2 regions of the Nostocoides sp. HKS02 genome follow, and region 2 is predicted to be linked to the other one. Evidence: predicted binding sites of a transcription regulator. Region 2 holds the regulator's gene; the other holds the start of a gene.

Region 1 (3,407 bases), 480 kb from region 2:
CTGCGGGACCTGGGCGACCTCGCGCGCTTCCCGTTCACGGCCAAGGCCGACCTGCGGGCGAACTACCCCTTCGGGATGTTCGCGGTGCCCCGCGAGCAGGTGGCTCGGATCCACGCGTCCAGCGGCACGACGGGCAGGCCCACCGTCGTGGGCTACACCAGGGACGACATCGACACCTGGGCCGAGGTGATGGCGCGGTCCATCGAGGCAGCCGGGGGCAGGCCGGGCGACCTGCTCCACGTGGTCTACGGCTACGGCCTGTTCACCGGCGGGTTGGGGGCGCACTACGGAGCCGAGCGCCTCGGCTGCACCGTGGTCCCGATCAGCGGGGGCATGACCGAACGACAGGTGCAGCTCATCCTCGACTTCGGGCCGCGGATCATCATGGTGACCCCTTCGTACTTCCTGTCGATCCTCGACCAGATGGAGGCCCAGGGTGTCGACCCCAAGGAGACCTCGCTCGAGATCGGGATCTTCGGGGCCGAGCCGTGGACCGAACAGATGCGCGCGGAGGTCCAACGGCGCAGCAACCTCAGGGCGGTCGACATCTACGGGTTGTCCGAGGTGATGGGGCCCGGGGTGAGCCAGGAGTCCGGCGAGACCCAGGACGGGCTGCACGTCTGGGAGGACCACTTCTACCCCGAGGTGGTGGACCCGATCACCGGGGAGGTGCTGCCCGACGGGCAGGAGGGCGAGCTGGTGTTCACGTCCCTGACCAAGCAGGCCATGCCGGTGGTGCGGTATCGCACCCGGGACCTCACCACCTTGCTGCCGGGCACGGCATACCCGCAGTTCCGGCGGATGGCCAAGGTGACCGGGCGCACCGACGACATGATGATCGTCCGGGGCGTCAACGTGTTCCCCTCGCAGATCGAGGAGCAGCTGCTCGCCATCGAGGGGCTGAGCCCGCACTACCTCTGCGTCCTCACCCGGCCCGGCCGCCTCGACGAGCTCACCGTGCAGGTGGAGCGTGCCGAGGGGGCGGCGGCCACCGACGGCCCCGAGCTCGGTCGCAGGCTCGAACGCCGGGTCAAAGACCGGATCGGCGTCACCGTGCGGGTCGAGGTGCTCGAGCCGCACCGCCTCGAGCGCTCGCTCGGCAAGGCCAAGCGGATCAACGACCTGCGCTGAGACGGCCCCGTTTCGCCGTGAGCGGACGACTCTGGCGCGAGCCATGGCAGTAAGTAATCATGATTACATGACAGCACGAACAACAGCAGAGGCGTGGCTGGCCGGCCGCCTCCCTGAAGACTGGTTCACCGGCCCCGTCGAGGTCAGTCGTGACCGCGACGAGCTCATCATCACGGGCACCCTCGCAGCGCCCGACCTGGCCGAGGATGCCGACGACACCGAGCGGGCGCTCGCGGCGCGTGGCCGAGCCAAGACCTTCCGCGAGGAGACCCGCGACCGCCGCATCGAGATCGCCCGCGAGCTCGAGCACCTCAGCGGCCGGAAGGTGTCCTGGGCCGTGAAGGTGGGCGAGCATGAGCACCTCTTCACCCACCTCGCCGCCCCGGTCATGACCCGCCTGCGCCAGCCGGAGCGCCGGGTCCTCGACACCTTGGTCGACGCCGGGGTCGCCCGCTCCCGCGCGGATGCGCTCGCGTGGTGCGTCAAGCTCGTGGGCGAGAAGTCCGACACCTGGCTCGGCGAGCTGCGCGAGGCCATGGCGCGCGTCGACGAGGTCCGCAAGAAGGGTCCCGCGGCGTGACCGTATGCCGTCCGCCCACGGCGAACATGAGCCGACCGCGCTCAGGTCCGGGAACAGGGTGCGCGCCCCCCGCGTTGCGCACGGTGACTGGCCGACGGCGACTGCCGACGACCGCGTCCGTTCGTCCCGATCGAGTATCGGTCGGCGAAAGGCGTACGCCGCGGTCAGCCAGCACGGATAGCATCGAGGTGATCTCGATAGGCAGGAGCAGAAGAGATGTTTGAGCGGTTCACCGACCGAGCCCGTCGGGTGGTCGTGCTTGCGCAGGAGGAAGCGCGCATGCTCAACCACAACTACATCGGGACAGAGCACATCCTGCTCGGCCTCATCCACGAAGGTGAAGGCGTCGCCTCCAAGGCTCTCGAGAGCCTCGGCATCTCGTTGGAGTCAGTCCGCGAGCAGGTCCAGGAAATCATCGGCCAGGGCCAGCAGGCGCCCAGCGGCCACATCCCCTTCACGCCCCGCGCGAAGAAGGTCCTCGAGCTGAGCCTGCGCGAGGCGCTGCAGCTCGGCCACAACTACATCGGCACCGAGCACATCCTGCTCGGCCTGATCCGCGAGGGCGAGGGCGTCGCCGCCCAGGTCCTCGTGAAGCTGGGTGCCGACCTCAACCGAGTGCGCCAGCAGGTCATCCAGCTCATCTCTGGCTACCAGGGCAAGGAGGGCCAGACCGCGGGTGTCGGTGCCGGCGTCCAGCAGGAGGGCACTCCCGCCGGGTCGCTGGTCCTCGACCAGTTCGGTCGCAACCTCACCCAGGCCGCCCGTGAGGGCAAGCTCGACCCGGTCATCGGACGTGAGAAAGAGATCGAGCGGGTCATGCAGGTGCTGTCCCGCCGCACGAAGAACAACCCGGTCCTCATCGGCGAGCCCGGTGTCGGCAAGACGGCGGTCGTCGAGGGCCTGGCCCAGGACATCGTCAAGGGTGAGGTGCCCGAGACCCTCAAGGACAAGCAGCTCTACACGCTCGACCTCGGGGCGCTCGTGGCGGGCAGCCGGTACCGGGGCGACTTCGAGGAGCGCCTGAAGAAGGTCCTCAAGGAGATCCGCACCCGCGGCGACATCATCCTGTTCATCGACGAGATCCACACCCTGGTGGGTGCGGGTGCCGCCGAGGGCGCGATCGACGCCGCCAGCATCCTCAAGCCCATGCTGGCCCGTGGCGAGCTGCAGACCATTGGTGCGACGACCCTCGACGAGTACCGCAAGCACATCGAGAAGGACTCAGCCCTCGAGCGCCGGTTCCAGCCGATCCAGGTCGCCGAGCCGACCCTCAGCCACGCGATCGAGATCCTCAAGGGTCTGCGTGACCGGTACGAGGCGCACCACCGGGTGTCCATCACCGACGGTGCGCTGGTGAGCGCGGCCAACCTGGCCGACCGCTACATCAACGACCGGTTCCTGCCCGACAAGGCCATCGACCTCATCGACGAGGCGGGCGCGCGGTTGCGCATCCGGCGCATGACCGCTCCGCCGGACCTGCGTGAGTTCGACGAGAAGATCGCCGCGGTGCGCCTGGAGAAGGAGTCGGCCATCGACGGCCAGGACTTCGAGAAGGCCGCCCACCTGCGCGACAACGAGAAGAAGCTGCTCGCGCAGAAGGCCGAGCGCGAGTCGCAATGGAAGTCCGGCGACATGGACGTCGTGGCCGAGGTCGATGAGGAGCTCATCGCCGAGGTCCTCGCCGCCAGCACCGGCA
Region 2 (3,407 bases):
GACTCGGCGGCCGAGCAGCGCTTCAAGGAGATCGGCGAGGCGAACTCCGTCCTGTCCGATCCCGAGCAGCGGCGCGAGTACGACGCGGTGCGCCAGATGGCGCGCGGCGGCGCGCGCTTCACCGCGGGTGGTCCGGGTGGCCAGGGCAACGGCGGCTTCGAGGACATCTTCTCCACGATGTTCGGTGGGGGTGGTGGCGCCGGGCCGCGCGTCCGGTACTCCACCGCGGGCGGCGGTGCACAACCCGACCTCGAGGACATCCTCGGCGGGATGTTCGGCGCAGGTGGCGGCCCGGCATACGGCGGGTTCGGCTCGACGCGCGGGCCCCGCAAGGGTGCGGACCTCACCGCCCGCACCTCACTGTCGTTCCGCGATGCCGTGACCGGGGCTACGGTAACGCTCGGCACCGCAGACGGCGGCCAGATCACGACGCGAATTCCCGCTGGTGTCAAGGATGGCCAGAAGATCCGGCTGCGCGGCAAGGGCCAGCCCGGCGACGCCGGGGCGCCCGCGGGCGACCTGATCCTCACCGTCTCCGTCGAGTCCCACCCGGTGTTCGCCCGCGAGGGCGACAACCTGACGCTCGAGCTGCCGGTGACCTTCGCCGAGGCGGCACTCGGGGCGACTGTCGCCGTTCCTACCCTCGACGGCAAGCCGGTCAAGGTGCGCATCGCCCCGGGCACTCCCAGCGGTCGGGTCCTGCGCGTCAAGGGTCGCGGAGTTCCCCGGCCCGACAAGCCCGGCGACCTGCTCGCCAAGGTCGCTGTCATCGTGCCCCAACGGCTCTCCGATGAGGCCAGGGCGGCCGTCGAGGTGCTCCAGACCCAGGATGCCGGGCACGACCCCCGGGCCGAGCTTGTTCGCCGAGGCACGGAGGTAGGCGTCGATGGCCGACAGGTACGGGTTCTCGCCGGACGATGACGCGCCTGTGTTCGTCATCTCCGTGGCCGCGACCCTCGCCGGCATGCACGCTCAGACCCTGCGGCAGTACGACCGCCTCGGACTGGTCACGCCGTCGCGCACCCGGGGCGGGGGTCGGCGCTACTCCGGGCGTGACGTCGCCCTGTTGCGCGAGGTGCAGCGGCTCTCACAGGAAGGCGTGAGCCTGGCCGGCATCCAGCGCATCCTCGAGCTGGAGAACCAGGTCAGCGCCCTGCGCGCTCGGGTCGGCGAGCTCGCCGCAGAGCTCCAGCGCACCCGTGCCTCGGTGACCGGCTCCAGCCAGCACCGGGTCTTCGCCGTCGGTCCGACAGGCGATGTCATCGCACTGCGGGCCGGTGAGCGACCGCGCCAGACGCGCCCGCCCCAGGCGTTGGTCGTCTGGCGCCCCAACACCTGACGGGGATCTTTCACGGGTCCTGACGGCCCGGATCTGGACCCGCCGAGCGGGCTTGTAGCACATCGAACTGCACTGAGGCCAGCGGCTATTCGAGATTGGAATAGCTGCTTGCGTCGCGTGGAGCCGGGGCTGAAGCCTGCCTCCGAGCCCAAGGCGCGTCGCCGTGACGCGCTGTGCTGCGCGGGGGTAGTGGTTGGCTCTGAGTCGTTGCGGGGGCATGCGTCGTGCTCGAGCGTTCTGCTGTCTGCGGTCCTCTGACGGTCCGTGGTGTCCGTGGTGTTCGTGGCGGTCGCGTCATTGGTGCGACCGTCGGGGCAGCCTTGGTGGTCACGGTGGGACTGGTGGCGCCGCCGGTCGCGGCGTCGGCGGCCGGGGTCCGCCCGGTGGCAACGGCCCTGACGTCGAAGGCAGCGCGGGCGGACTCGCGTCCCGACCTGGTCTCTGCGCGGGTCACGGCGCGGGCGCAGGGGTCGCGGGTCGAGGTCACCCCGCTGCGTTCGGAGACGTCGACGACGTGGGTGAACCCGGACGGGACCCTGACGACCCAGCAGCACCTGGTGCCGATCCGGTTCCGCGACCCGGCGGCTCAGGGCGGGTGGCGTGACGTGGACCTGACCATGGCCGCGAACCCTGATGGGACCGTGGGTCCGAAGGGACACCCCCAGGAGTTGTCGCTGGCTGGGTCGGGCAGGGCCGCCGGCCGGGCGGCCAAGGGTGGCGTGTCGACGGATGTCGTTGCGGCGCAGGAGAAGCCGGGCAAGGACAGCGACGGCAACGCCACGCCGCGCGGGGTCACGCTGGGGTGGCCGGGGCAGCTGGCCACGCCGATACTGTCGGGGACGACCGCGACCTACACGGCCGTGAAGCCCGGGGTTGACCTGGTGGTCGACGCGCGCCGCACCGGCTTCGAGGAGCACCTGGTTGTCGCCAGCCGGGCGGCGCTTGCTGGACTCACTGAGGGGACCACGGCGGGCGCTCCGGTGTCCTGGCAGATCCCCGTGAAGACCAACGGGCTGACGGCCCGGCCGGAGCAGGACGGGTCGGTGTCGTTCGTCGCCGCCGACGGGACGGTGGCCTCGAAGCTCACGGCGCCGGTGGCCTTTGACGCCACCGTGGACCCGCACACCGGTGACCACCCGAACGTCTCCCCGGTGGCGATGACGGTGACCCAGCAGGGCAACGGCAGAGCGGTGCTCACGCTGACCCCGGACCAGGGGTGGCTGAGCGATCCCGCGCGGGTGTTCCCGGTGACGATCGACCCGACGTACGCCTCGAACCAGATCACGGCGACGTTCGACACGTACGTGTCGTCGACGTACTCCACGGCGGCATACGCGTCGTCGACGGAGCTCAAGGTCGGCACGTACAACGGCGGGTCGGACATCACCCGGACCTACCTGAACTTCCCGAACGCGATGCGGGGCCAGCACGTGATGTCGGCCCAGCTGAACCTGTACGAGGTGTCGTCGTGGTCGTGCACGGCCAGGTCGGTCATCGCGTACGGGGTGGGGTACGCCACCTCGGGCACGACCTGGGCCAGCCAGCCGAGCGCGGACCTGACCAGGTCGGACACGTCCTCGTTCGCCAAGGGGTACACCGGGTGCGGGGCCGGCTGGGTGGCCATGCCGTTGACCAGCGTGATGCAGGGCCTGTCGGCGTGGTCGTCCCCCACGATCGGGGTGATGCTGCAGGCCGGCTCCGAGAGCGACAACTACGCGTACAAGAAGTTCTCCTCCACCGAGACCGCGCAGGACCCGTACATCACCTACACCTACGACCGCGCCCCGAACGTGGCGACGGCCCCCACGCTGCAGTCGCCGCCGAACGTCGCGTACTTCAACCCCGGTGACTCCAGCACGAAGATGTACACCTCCGACTCGACGCCGCTTGTTCTCGACCACGGCGACCGACCCGGACGCGTCGAGTGTGAAGTACACGGTGGAGGTGCACAGCGACACCACCGGCAGCTCGAGCTCGTTGAAGGCGTCCTGCACGACCGGGTATGCCGCGTCCGGCGCCACCGCGTCGTGTGCGCCGACGACCGCGCTGGCCGATGGCGGCGTGTACT

Evidence for each region. The regulator HspR, encoded in region 2, represses chaperone genes until heat shock. The targets are predictions, from matches to a motif close to AAGTTGAGTCNNNNNGACTCAACTT.
Region 1: GKE56_RS11220 (ATP-dependent Clp protease ATP-binding subunit) is a predicted target of HspR. The motif match lies at 1,735-1,759, and genes of this name have one in related genera.

The regions. Positions count from the first base shown of each region.
Region 1 is NZ_CP046121.1:2,334,219-2,337,625, reverse strand. Features, by position in the region: gene paaK (phenylacetate--CoA ligase PaaK) at 1-1,131, shown strand, start outside; gene GKE56_RS11225 (hypothetical protein) at 1,199-1,711, shown strand; gene GKE56_RS11220 (ATP-dependent Clp protease ATP-binding subunit) at 1,928-3,407, shown strand, end outside.
Region 2 is NZ_CP046121.1:2,817,105-2,820,511, forward strand. Features, by position in the region: gene GKE56_RS13580 (DnaJ C-terminal domain-containing protein) at 1-921, shown strand, start outside; gene GKE56_RS13585 (heat shock protein transcriptional repressor HspR) at 887-1,339, shown strand; gene GKE56_RS17630 (hypothetical protein) at 2,190-2,723, opposite strand; partial or broken gene GKE56_RS18345 (DNRLRE domain-containing protein) at 2,644-3,045, shown strand; gene GKE56_RS13595 (RHS repeat-associated core domain-containing protein) at 3,227-3,407, shown strand, end outside.